Regions from separate parts of the Pseudarthrobacter sp. P1 genome, predicted to be linked through region 3. Evidence: predicted binding sites of a transcription regulator. Region 3 holds the regulator's gene; each other region holds the start of a gene.
The links. The regulator LexA, encoded in region 3, represses DNA repair genes until DNA is damaged. The targets are predictions, from matches to a motif close to TCGAACANNTGTTCGA.
Positions count from the first base shown of each region.

Region 1: the regulator LexA is predicted to act here: its motif matches at 1,628-1,643, upstream of ACQCSX_RS00345 (LysM peptidoglycan-binding domain-containing protein).
Region 2: the regulator LexA is predicted to act here: its motif matches at 1,243-1,258, upstream of ruvA (Holliday junction branch migration protein RuvA).

Region 1 covers NZ_CP189584.1:82,600-85,869, forward strand. The annotation lists gene pknB (Stk1 family PASTA domain-containing Ser/Thr kinase) at 1-77, opposite strand, end outside; gene ACQCSX_RS00345 (LysM peptidoglycan-binding domain-containing protein) at 181-1,518, opposite strand; gene ACQCSX_RS00350 (Rv2175c family DNA-binding protein) at 1,798-2,151, shown strand; gene ACQCSX_RS00355 (IS1380 family transposase) at 2,384-3,270, shown strand, end outside.
Region 2 covers NZ_CP189584.1:1,153,900-1,157,169, forward strand. The annotation lists gene ruvB (Holliday junction branch migration DNA helicase RuvB) at 1-482, opposite strand, end outside; gene ruvA (Holliday junction branch migration protein RuvA) at 535-1,176, opposite strand; gene ruvC (crossover junction endodeoxyribonuclease RuvC) at 1,302-1,892, opposite strand; gene ACQCSX_RS05455 (YebC/PmpR family DNA-binding transcriptional regulator) at 1,889-2,644, opposite strand; gene pdxT (pyridoxal 5'-phosphate synthase glutaminase subunit PdxT) at 2,647-3,270, opposite strand, start outside.
Region 3 covers NZ_CP189584.1:4,359,821-4,363,090, forward strand. The annotation lists gene ACQCSX_RS20335 (TetR/AcrR family transcriptional regulator) at 1-97, shown strand, start outside; gene ACQCSX_RS20340 (MFS transporter) at 194-1,387, shown strand; gene lexA (transcriptional repressor LexA) at 1,464-2,207, opposite strand; gene ACQCSX_RS20350 (LysM peptidoglycan-binding domain-containing protein) at 2,536-2,868, shown strand; gene ACQCSX_RS20355 (histidinol-phosphate transaminase) at 2,989-3,270, shown strand, end outside.

The sequences.
Region 1 (3,270 bases), 190 kb from region 3:
GCGAGGTAGACGGTGGACATGCCGCCGCGCGCCACCTTGGACTGGACAAGGTAGCGGGAGTCAACGGTTGAGCCCACCAGGGGATCAGAGGGGTGTTCATGCACCCTTCGATATTAGGCGCTGAAACGAAAAGGGACCGGATCCAACACTCGACCGGTCCCTTTCGATGGCTCTGGGCCCCTACTGGAAGCTGGCCTGGATGGCCTTCACGGAGGCTACATAGCCCTCGGTGTCCGGGTACATGCCGTGCAGTGAGACGGAGTAGGCGCCCTGGTAGTAGCCGGCGATGGCCTCGTCCAGGCTGGGGGCATCGTTCACCAGCGCCCGGATGATGGCGACGCCGGCCGTGACGTTGTCGTGCGGGTCCAGCAGGTTCAGCGGCCGGCCCACCAGCTCGGAGGCCCATTCGCCGGCCTGCGGGATGACCTGCATAGTGCCGATGGCGTTGGCCGGGGAGACGGCCTGCTGGTCGAACCCTGATTCCTGCAGGGCGAAGGCCTGCGCCAGGGACGAGTCGACACCCATCTGGACGGCGGTGTTGGCCACGAGCTGCTGCATCTGTGCCGGGGAAGGGACAGGTGCCGCCAGCAACGCGGCCTTGTTCACATTGGCCTGTGCCACGACGGCCTGCGGGTAGGTGTAGTCCAGGAAGGTGCTGGGCACCAGTGCATCCACCGCTGCCGGGGAGGGCTCGACGGCGGTGATGGAACTCGATGCCGCCGCCACCGCTGAGCCGAGGGAGAGCTGCTGTCCGGGCTTGATGATGGTGCTGGCCGTGAGGCCGTTGGCCGCCAGGACCTCGTGGACCGAGAGCCCATGGGCGGCGGCAATGGCGCTGACGGTGTCGCCGGCCCTGACCACATAGCTGGCGGAGGCCGCCGCCGGGGCTGCATCGGCCGATGCCGCGGACCCGCCACCGCCGCTCAGCGAGAGTTCCTGTCCGGGGTGGATGATGGTGCTGGCCGTGAGGCCGTTGGCCGCCAGGACCTCGTGGACCGAGAGTCCATGGGCGGCGGCAATGGCGCTGACGGTGTCGCCGGTTTTGACCACATAGCTGGCGGAGGCGGCTGCCGGGGCTGCCGGGGCCGCCTCGGCGGCGGCACTTCCGGTCAGCGACAATGCCTGGCCGGGGTGGATCATGGTGGCCGGGCCAAGTCCGTTCAGGGCGAGGACGGTGTTGGTGTCCAGGCCGTAATGCGCGGCGATGGCGCTGACGGTGTCACCGGCCTGCACAATGTGTTGGTCGGGAACGGCCACCTGCACGGGTGCGACGCCGGTGGGCACCGTCCCGGCCACGAGGGCTGCGGGGATGTTGCTGGTGGCGGTGCTGGCCGCTGCAACGGCGCCGTGCCCCATGGCGCTCGGCGAGGCCTTCACCGGTGCGGCGGGTGCGGCGGCGGCCGCCGGCTGTGCCAGCGCCATCGAGGAGAGCATGACCACAGGGATGGCAGCGGTGGCGGCAACGGCCAGCTGCTTGGTGGTTTTGGGACTCTGACGGCTCTTGCGATCGGAAGTCATTGGGTTGTCCTCAATAGTCCGGGGCTGGTGGTGCCAGTGATGAAGAAGTTAAGAGTGTGACTGTTGTGAAACACAACCACTGGAAAATTTACACGAGTCCGCGAGGCTGGCAAGAATCTTTTCGACGCCCAATTGGCCCTTTGGCACAGCAAATTCCCTATCCCCAGCAATATATCCGCACTGTGCCCGCAGGCACGCCAAGAGCCGTTTGTGCCACGCCGCGCCGCCGGGGCGGTGGTCCGGCGTGCGGCGGGCAGAGCGGTGTGGGAACCTTAGCTGGTGAGTAACGTTGAAAATGTGGTTAGTGAATGGTTGCCCCTGCCGGATGTCAGCGAATTGCTGGGTGTGTCCATTACCAAGGTCCACGCGTACATAAATGATGGAACACTGCTGGCCGCCCGCGTGGGCGACCGCCACATCCGCTGTGTTCCGGCCGAGTTTTTTATGGATGGCGCCATCCTGGACAGCCTCAAGGGCACCGTCGGTGTCCTGTCCGACGCCGGCTACGGCAGCGAGGAAGCCATTGTGTGGCTGTTCACCAATGACGACTCCCTGCCGGGCCGTCCCATCGATGCCCTCCGCGAGGGCCGCAAGACCGAGATCCGCCGCCGCGCCCAGGCCCTGGGCTGGTAGCAGGATCCTGCCGCTGAACGCGCAGGCACAAGAAAGCAGGGCCCTACCGTCTGGTGGGGCCCTGCTTCATTATTAAGACGGCCGGTGCTGCCCGCTTGGGACTTGCGCCTAGCCCGGGGTTTTCATCAGGGTTGGGCTGAGGGGTGTGTTTAAGACACGAAAAGGTGCTCTGACAAGGGAAAATAGGGGTGTCTACGCCGTTATTTCCGTGTCTTGAAGGAGCACCTTTTCGATGCATCAGCCTACCAAGGTCTTCCCGTCCCTCCCGGTCACTTTCACCGGCCAGTCGCTGGTCTCCCATGCCGGGGGACGGATCCTGACCTCATTCATCGACGCCCTCGGGTTCCGGGACCTGTGCGAGGACCGGCTCGGGCAGTTCGTCCCCGCGATGGCCTCACACCGGCCCGGGAGGCTGCTCGGGTCGCTGGCGGTGATGCTCGCCGCCGGCGGCGAGCACGCCTCGGACCTGGACATCCTGCGCGCCCAGCCCGGCGTGTTCGGCAACGTGCCCTCGAACGCAACAGTCTCCCGGTTCTTCGAACGCACCGTGAAGAACCCGGACGTCTTCGATTACGGCTTTTCGACCCTGGCCAAGGAACTGCGGACCCGGGCATGGGAAGCCGCAGGAGACCGCAGCCCGGCGGTGAAGGCGACGGCCGCGGACCCGCTGCTCATCGACCTCGACGCCACCTTGGTGACCTCGCACTCGGACAAGGAACAGGCCACCGGAAACTACAAGGGCGGGTTCGGATTCGCCCCGTTCACCGCCAGCCTCGATTACGGTGCCGGCAGCGGCACCGGGGAGGAACTCGCGGTACTGTTGCGTCACGGCGGGGCCACGGCGAACAACGCCGAGGACCACATCCGCATCTTCGAGGCCGCCATCGCCGTCCTGCCCGACTCCCTCTACGGTGGGACCGGGGAACTGGACGGGGAGAAGATCCTGGTCCGCACCGACAGCGCCGGCGCGTCCCGGAAGTTCCTCTGGTACCTGCATTCGCGGGGCGTGCAGTTCTCCGCCTCGTACCCGGTGCCGGTCGGCAAGGCCCACATGATCGACTGGATCAACGACAAGAAATACTGGCAACCGGCCCTGGACCAGGACGGGGTCGAACGCGA
Region 2 (3,270 bases), 1.3 Mb from region 3:
GTGGTGGCACCCACCAGGGTGAAGGGCGGCAGTTCCAGCGGAATGGCCGTCGCGCCGGCGCCCTTGCCAACGATGATGTCCACCCGGAAATCCTCCATGGCCATGTAAAGCATTTCCTCCGCCGGGCGGGACATCCGGTGGATTTCGTCCAGGAACAGCACCTCCCCCTCGGACAGCGAGGACAGGATGGCCGCCAGATCGCCGGCATGCTGGATGGCGGGTCCGGAGCTGATCCGCAGCGGCGCGTTCATCTCGGCGGCAATGATCATGGCCAGCGTGGTCTTGCCCAGCCCCGGCGGGCCGGACATCAGGACGTGGTCCGCCGTGCGGCCGCGGATCTTGGAGGCCTCCAGCACCAGCGACAGCTGGCGGCGCACGCGGGCCTGGCCGACAAAATCGTCAAGGTTCTTGGGCCGGAGCGCTGCCTCCATGGCACGCTCCTCCGGCTCGGTGCCGGCGGAGACGAGGGCAGCGCCCTCCATGGCGGCCAGCTGGCCCGGCAGCAGCGCGCCGCCGTCGCCGGCCATCCGCCGCTCAGACACGGGACGCCAACCTGGCCGCGCCGCTGCGGGCGCCGTCCTGGCCCAGCCAGCGCAGCGTGGCCCGCAGGATCTGCGCCACATTGCCGGCGGCCACGAGATCGGGCTCGTCCGCCATGGCCTTGTCGATGCTGGCCGAGGCATCCTTCTCGCTCCAGCCAAGGCTGGTCATGGCCGCGATGACCTGCGGCTTCCACTCGGCGGCCACCGCCGGCGCGGGGCCGGACGGGATGCCGGTGGGGACCAGCTTGCCCTTGAGCTCGAGCACGATCCGGCCTGCCACCTTGGGGCCAATGCCGGGGACCTTGGTGAAGGCCTTGCCGTCGCCGCTGGCCACGCCCACGCGGATGGCCTCGGGGTCCAGCACGGCCAGCACGGCCAGGGCCAGCCGCGGGCCGATGCCGCTGACGCTGAGCAGGGTGTCGAACACCTCGCGTTCATGGGCGTCGGCAAATCCGAACAGCGTCATGGAGTCCTCGCGGACAATCATGGAGGTGGTGATCACGGCCTCCTGGCCCAGGCGCAGGGTACCGAGGGTCTTGGGGGTCGCGTGGACCAGCATGCCCATGCCGTTGACATCGATCACTGCCTGCGAGAGGCCAAGGTGGGCCACCGGGCCGCGTACAAAGCTGATCATGGTCTAGTTTCTCCCTGCATGAGCACTGCCGTCCGGGCGGATCCGCAGCATGCCGACCCGAAAAATCCGAACATATCTACGAATAGAGTAGACCCTTCCGGCGCATTTTCGGCAGTTGGCACGCACTAGCGCCAGCTTTGACCCGACTTTTCCTTGTTCTTCTTGGCCTTTGCCTCGGCGTCGCGCCAGAGCTGCTGGGCCGCCGTCGAGCCTCCCTGCGCGGAAACCCGCGAACCCGCGCCACTGCGCCAGGCGTGCGCAATGGCCAGCGCCAGTGCGTCGGCGGCGTCGGCGGGCTTGGGCGGGGCGGACAGGCGCAGGATTTTCGCGACCATGGTGGTCACGGCCGTCTTGTCCGCGCGGCCGCTTCCGGTGACGGCGGCCTTGACCTCCGACGGCGTGTGCAGGGCCACGGGAATGTTGCGCCGCGCGGCGGCGGCCATGACGATCCCCGAAACCTGCGCCACGCCCATGACGGTGCTCAGGTTGGTCTGCGCAAAGACGCGCTCGAGGGCCAGGACATCGGGGGTCCAGGCGTCCAGCCACTGGTCGATGGCATCGGCAATGACCAGCAGCCGGGCGGCCAGGGACAATTCATGTGAACTGCCCACCACCCCGACGGCCACCAGGGTGGCCGTCCGGTTGGGGGCAACGTCAACCACGCCCAGACCACAGCGGGTCAGGCCCGGGTCGACTCCGAGGACGCGCAGGATCAGTCTTCTTCCAGCTGCGCCAGGACCTCGGCGCTCATGTCGGCGTTGGAGTAGATGTTCTGGACGTCGTCCAGGTCTTCCAGCGCGTCGTAGAGCTTCATGAACTTGCGGGCGTGCTCCACATCCAGCTCCACCTGCATGGACGGTACGAAGCCGGCCTCATCGGTGTCGTACTCGATGCCGGCCTCGGCCAGCGCGGCGCGGATGGCGGGCAGGTCCTGGGGCTCGGAATGGATCTCAAACGTCTCGCCCTCGTCCTTGACCTCCTCGGCACCGGCGTCCAGCACGGCCATCAGGAGATCGTCCTCGGTGAGGCCGCTCTTGGGCAGCGTGACAATGCCCTTACGGGTGAACATGTAGGCCACTGACCCGGGATCGCCCATGTTGCCGCCGTTGCGGCCCACCGCGAGGCGGACCTCGGAGGCGGCACGGTTCTTGTTGTCCGTCAGACATTCAATGAGGATGGCGGTGCCCTGCGGTCCGTAGCCCTCGTACATGATGGTCTGGTAGTCGACGGCCTCGCCCAGCTGGCCGGAGCCGCGCTTGATGGCGCGGTCGATGTTGTCGCTGGGCACCGAGGTCTTCTTGGCCTTGGAGACGGCCAGTTCCAGCGCCGGGTTGCCGACGATGTCCGGGCCGCCGATGCGGGCGGCAACTTCAATGTTCTTGATCAGTTTGGCGAAGGACTTTGCACGGCGGCCATCGATGATGGCCTTCTTGTGCTTGGTGGTAGCCCATTTGGAGTGGCCTGACATAGTTACGCTTCCCCTCTAATCATTCGAATAAACAGTTCGTGGATGCTGCGCTCCCCCGTCACTTCCGGGTGGAAGGAGGTGGCAAGCAGATGCTGCGAACGCACAGCCACCGCACGGACATCTGTTTCAATTCTATCCGCCCCGGCGATTGGGGACCCCGATCCACCCGCAGGGCCGCCGGCGTAGGCGTGGCCGGTGGTGGGCAGGTGGACGGCGGCGAGCACCTCGACCGACTCCCCCACCCGCTCCACCCAGGGGGCGCGGATGAAGACGGCGTGGACGGGGGTTTCGGCCTCGCCAGGGGCTGCCAGCCCGGTGAAGGACAGGTCGGTTTCGAAGGAGTCACGCTGGCGGCCGAAGGCGTTGCGGCGCACCGTGATGTCCAAGCCACCCAGGGTCTGCTGGGCGTTGCCGGCCAGGTCCCGGGCGGGGTCGGCTATCTCGTTGGCCAGCAGGATCATGCCGGCACAGCTGCCGTAGACCGGCATGCCGGCGGCGATGCGCTCCTTGAGCGGCTCGGCCAGATCGAAAATGCGGGTCAGCTTGTCGATCGTGGTGGACTCGCCGCCGGGCAGGATCAAACCGTCGACGGCGGCCAGCTCGCTGGGGCGGCGGACGCTGACTGC
Region 3 (3,270 bases):
CTTTCTCCATGCCGCCCTCGACACCGAACCGCACGACCGTGCCAGCACGGTGGAGGCGGTTGCCCGCATCACCACCCCGACCGGGGCCCGGCTGTAGTTCCAAGTACACAGCGGCGCACCGGCCCGGCTGGCTGCCGGACCTTCCCGGCCCGGCCTCCACCTCCCTACGACTCTTTGTGGAAGTTGCACCACTATGACCATTACCGTGGACACCCACGTTCGGGCCGCATCCGTGGCCACCTTCCTGGTCTTCGGACTGAACGGCCTCGTGTTTGCCAGCTGGGCAGCGCGCATCCCTGCCGTCACGCAGACCCTGGGCCTAAGCTCCGGACAGATGGGCACCCTCCTGCTCTGCATCGCTGTCGGCTCCCTGCTGGCACTGCCCTCCGCCGGCGCGGTGGTCGGGCGGATCGGTGCGGCGAACACCATCCGCACCGGCGGGCTGCTCGCGGCCACGGCGTGCGCGGGCATCGCTCTGTCGCTGATGGCCGGCTCCGTGCCCGCCACCGCCGCGGCGTTGTTCTTCTTCGGCATCGGGATCGGGCTGTGGGATGTGGCGCAGAACATCGAGGGCGCCGGCGTCGAGCACCGGCTCGGGCGCACCATCATGCCCCAGTTCCACGCGGCCTTCAGCGGCGGCGCCTTCGTCGGCGCCCTGATCGGGGCGGGTCTGTCCACCCTGGGCGTCGGGCTGCCGGAGCATCTCCTGGTGGTTGCCGTGGTGGTGGTCGCCCTGACCTTGACCGCGCCGCGCTGGTTCCTGCCCCGCGTGCCGGTAGCCGTGCCGGATGCGGCCGGCGCCGGCCAGCCGCGGGCCAAGGGGTCTTCCGCCTGGCGCGACGGACGCACCCTGCTCATCGGCGTCGTGGTGCTCGGTGCCACGCTCACCGAGGGCGCGGGCAACGACTGGATCGCCAAGGCCGCCGTGGATGGCTTGGGGGCCACGGAGTCCGCCGGGGCGCTGCTCTTTGCCCTGTTCGTGGCGGCAATGACCTTGATGCGCTTCCTCGGCGGCCGTGCCATTGACAGGTTCGGCCGCGTGGCGGTGCTGCGGGCCAGCATGGCGGCAGCGGCGGTGGGCCTGGTGCTGTTCGTCCTTGCCGGCAACCTTGTCCTGGCCGGGGTGGGGGCCGCGCTGTGGGGAATGGGGGCCGCGCTGGCCTTCCCCATGGGCATGTCCGCCGCTGCCGATGATCCCCGGCACGCCGCAGCCAGGGTGTCGGTGGTCTCCACCATCGGCTATGTCGCGTTCCTCGCCGGCCCGCCGCTGCTGGGCTACCTCGGCGACCACGTCGGCATCAACCTGGCCCTGCTGGCCATCGGGGCGCCGATCCTGCTGGCTCTGTGGCTCGCCGGCGCCGCCAAGCCCCTGCGCGCGGTGCGGTAGGCCCTGCCGGTGCAGACGCAGAACCCCTGCGGCCGGTGCGGCCGCAGGGCTTCTGCGTTGTGGGCTGGGTCTTTTGCTAGATGCTGCGCAGGACGGAGACCACTTTGCCCATGACGGTGGCGTGGTCGCCCAGGATGGGCTCGTAGCGGGTGTTCTGCGGCAGCAGCCAGGTGTGGCCGTCGCGCTGCCGGAAGGTCTTCACCGTGGCCTCGTCGTCGAGCAGGGCGGCCACGATGTCGCCGTTGAGGGCGTTGCTTTGCCGGCGCACCACCACCCAGTCGCCGTCGCAGATGGCGGCGTCGATCATGGAGTCGCCGGAGACCTTGAGCATGAAGAGCTCACCGTGGCCCACCAGGGAGCGCGGCAGCGGCATGACGTCCTCGATGACCTGGTCGGCCAGGATGGGTCCGCCGGCGGCGATCCGGCCGACGAGCGGAACCAATGCCGTGTCCGAGGCGCTGCTGAGTTCGGCCATGTTCAGCCCGTTGGCCCCGCGCAGCTCGGTGGGGGCCGGAACGCCCTCGATCCGCGGCTGGCCGTAGTCCAGCGTCAACGGGATGAGCACCTCCATGGCGCGCGGACGCTTGGGGTCCCGGCGCAGGTAGCCCATCTTTTCCAGCTGGCTGAGCTGGTGGGTGACGCTGGAGAGGCTGGCGAGGCCAACGACGTCGCCGATCTCGCGCATGGACGGCGGGTAGCCCTTGTCCGAGATGGAGCGCTGGATGCACTCGAGGATCTTCTTCTGCCGCACTGTCAGGCCCTTGAGGCCGTGCCGGCTGGCGGGATTCCCGCTGTGGAGGATGAATTCCGGAGACGGCATGGTGCTGTCCTTCCCGCGACGGCGTCGGTACTGGTGGGTGGCCGGTGCGGCCACCCACTGGGTGTGGGGGAGTTCGTGTCGGTGGCGCCTGCTTGACTACTGCTTGGTTCGACTACTACCGATCCGGTAAATCCCTTGCCTTAACGGTAGGACAGCTCCGGTAGTTTTTCAAACATTTGTTCTAGCGAGTCTTGGCAAGCTTCGTCCATTAGTGCTAAAAATGGTCAAGACGCATTCGAATACATGTTCGAATCTGTTTCACCGCTCTCGGCCCGGTTGTTTCGAACGGCCCAGGGCGCACGTCTGCCGAAGTGAAAGGTTTAATGCCATGAGCTCCACGAACGAACTTCCCCCGCTCCGCTTGACCCGCCGGGGCCGCCTGGTCCTGATCTGGATGCCGCTGGCCCTGGTGGCCATCGCCCTGGTGGCCCTGGCCGCCGTCTTCACCACCCCCGCCAAGGCCGCCACGGTGGGCGGCCCGGCGCCGGACTACACCAGCACGGTGACTGTGCTGTCCGGCCAGACGCTGTGGTCCATCGCCATGGCGGCGGATTCCTCCCGCGACACCCGCGACGTGGTGTCGGACATTGTCGAACTGAACGATCTCGCCAGCTCCGTGGTCCAGCCGGGCCAGCGCCTGTTCGTCCCCAAGGCTGCCTGACCTTCCTGGCAGGTTCCGCAGGATGCCGCTCCAGGCCCGGCGCGGCCGGCGGAGGCGGTAACAGAGGGTCACGGAGCCCCGTGGTTCGCCCCCTGTGCCCGTGGCACTTAAAGTGGAAGGGTGAACCAGCTAGAACGCCTGAACCAGTTGCCCCTTCGAGACGATCTCCGGGGGCAGCATCCGTACGGCGCCCCCCAGCTGGATGTGCCCATCCTGCTGAATGTGAACGAGAACACGCACGGCGTTCCGGCCGATGCCCGCGAGGCCATCCTGAAGGCCGTCGCCGAGCAGCTCGAGGGCCTCAACCGCTACCCGGACCGTGAATTCACCGAACTGCGCACCGCGCTGGCCGCCTATCTGGGCCACGGCCTGACCCTGGACAACCTGTGGGCCGCCAATGGT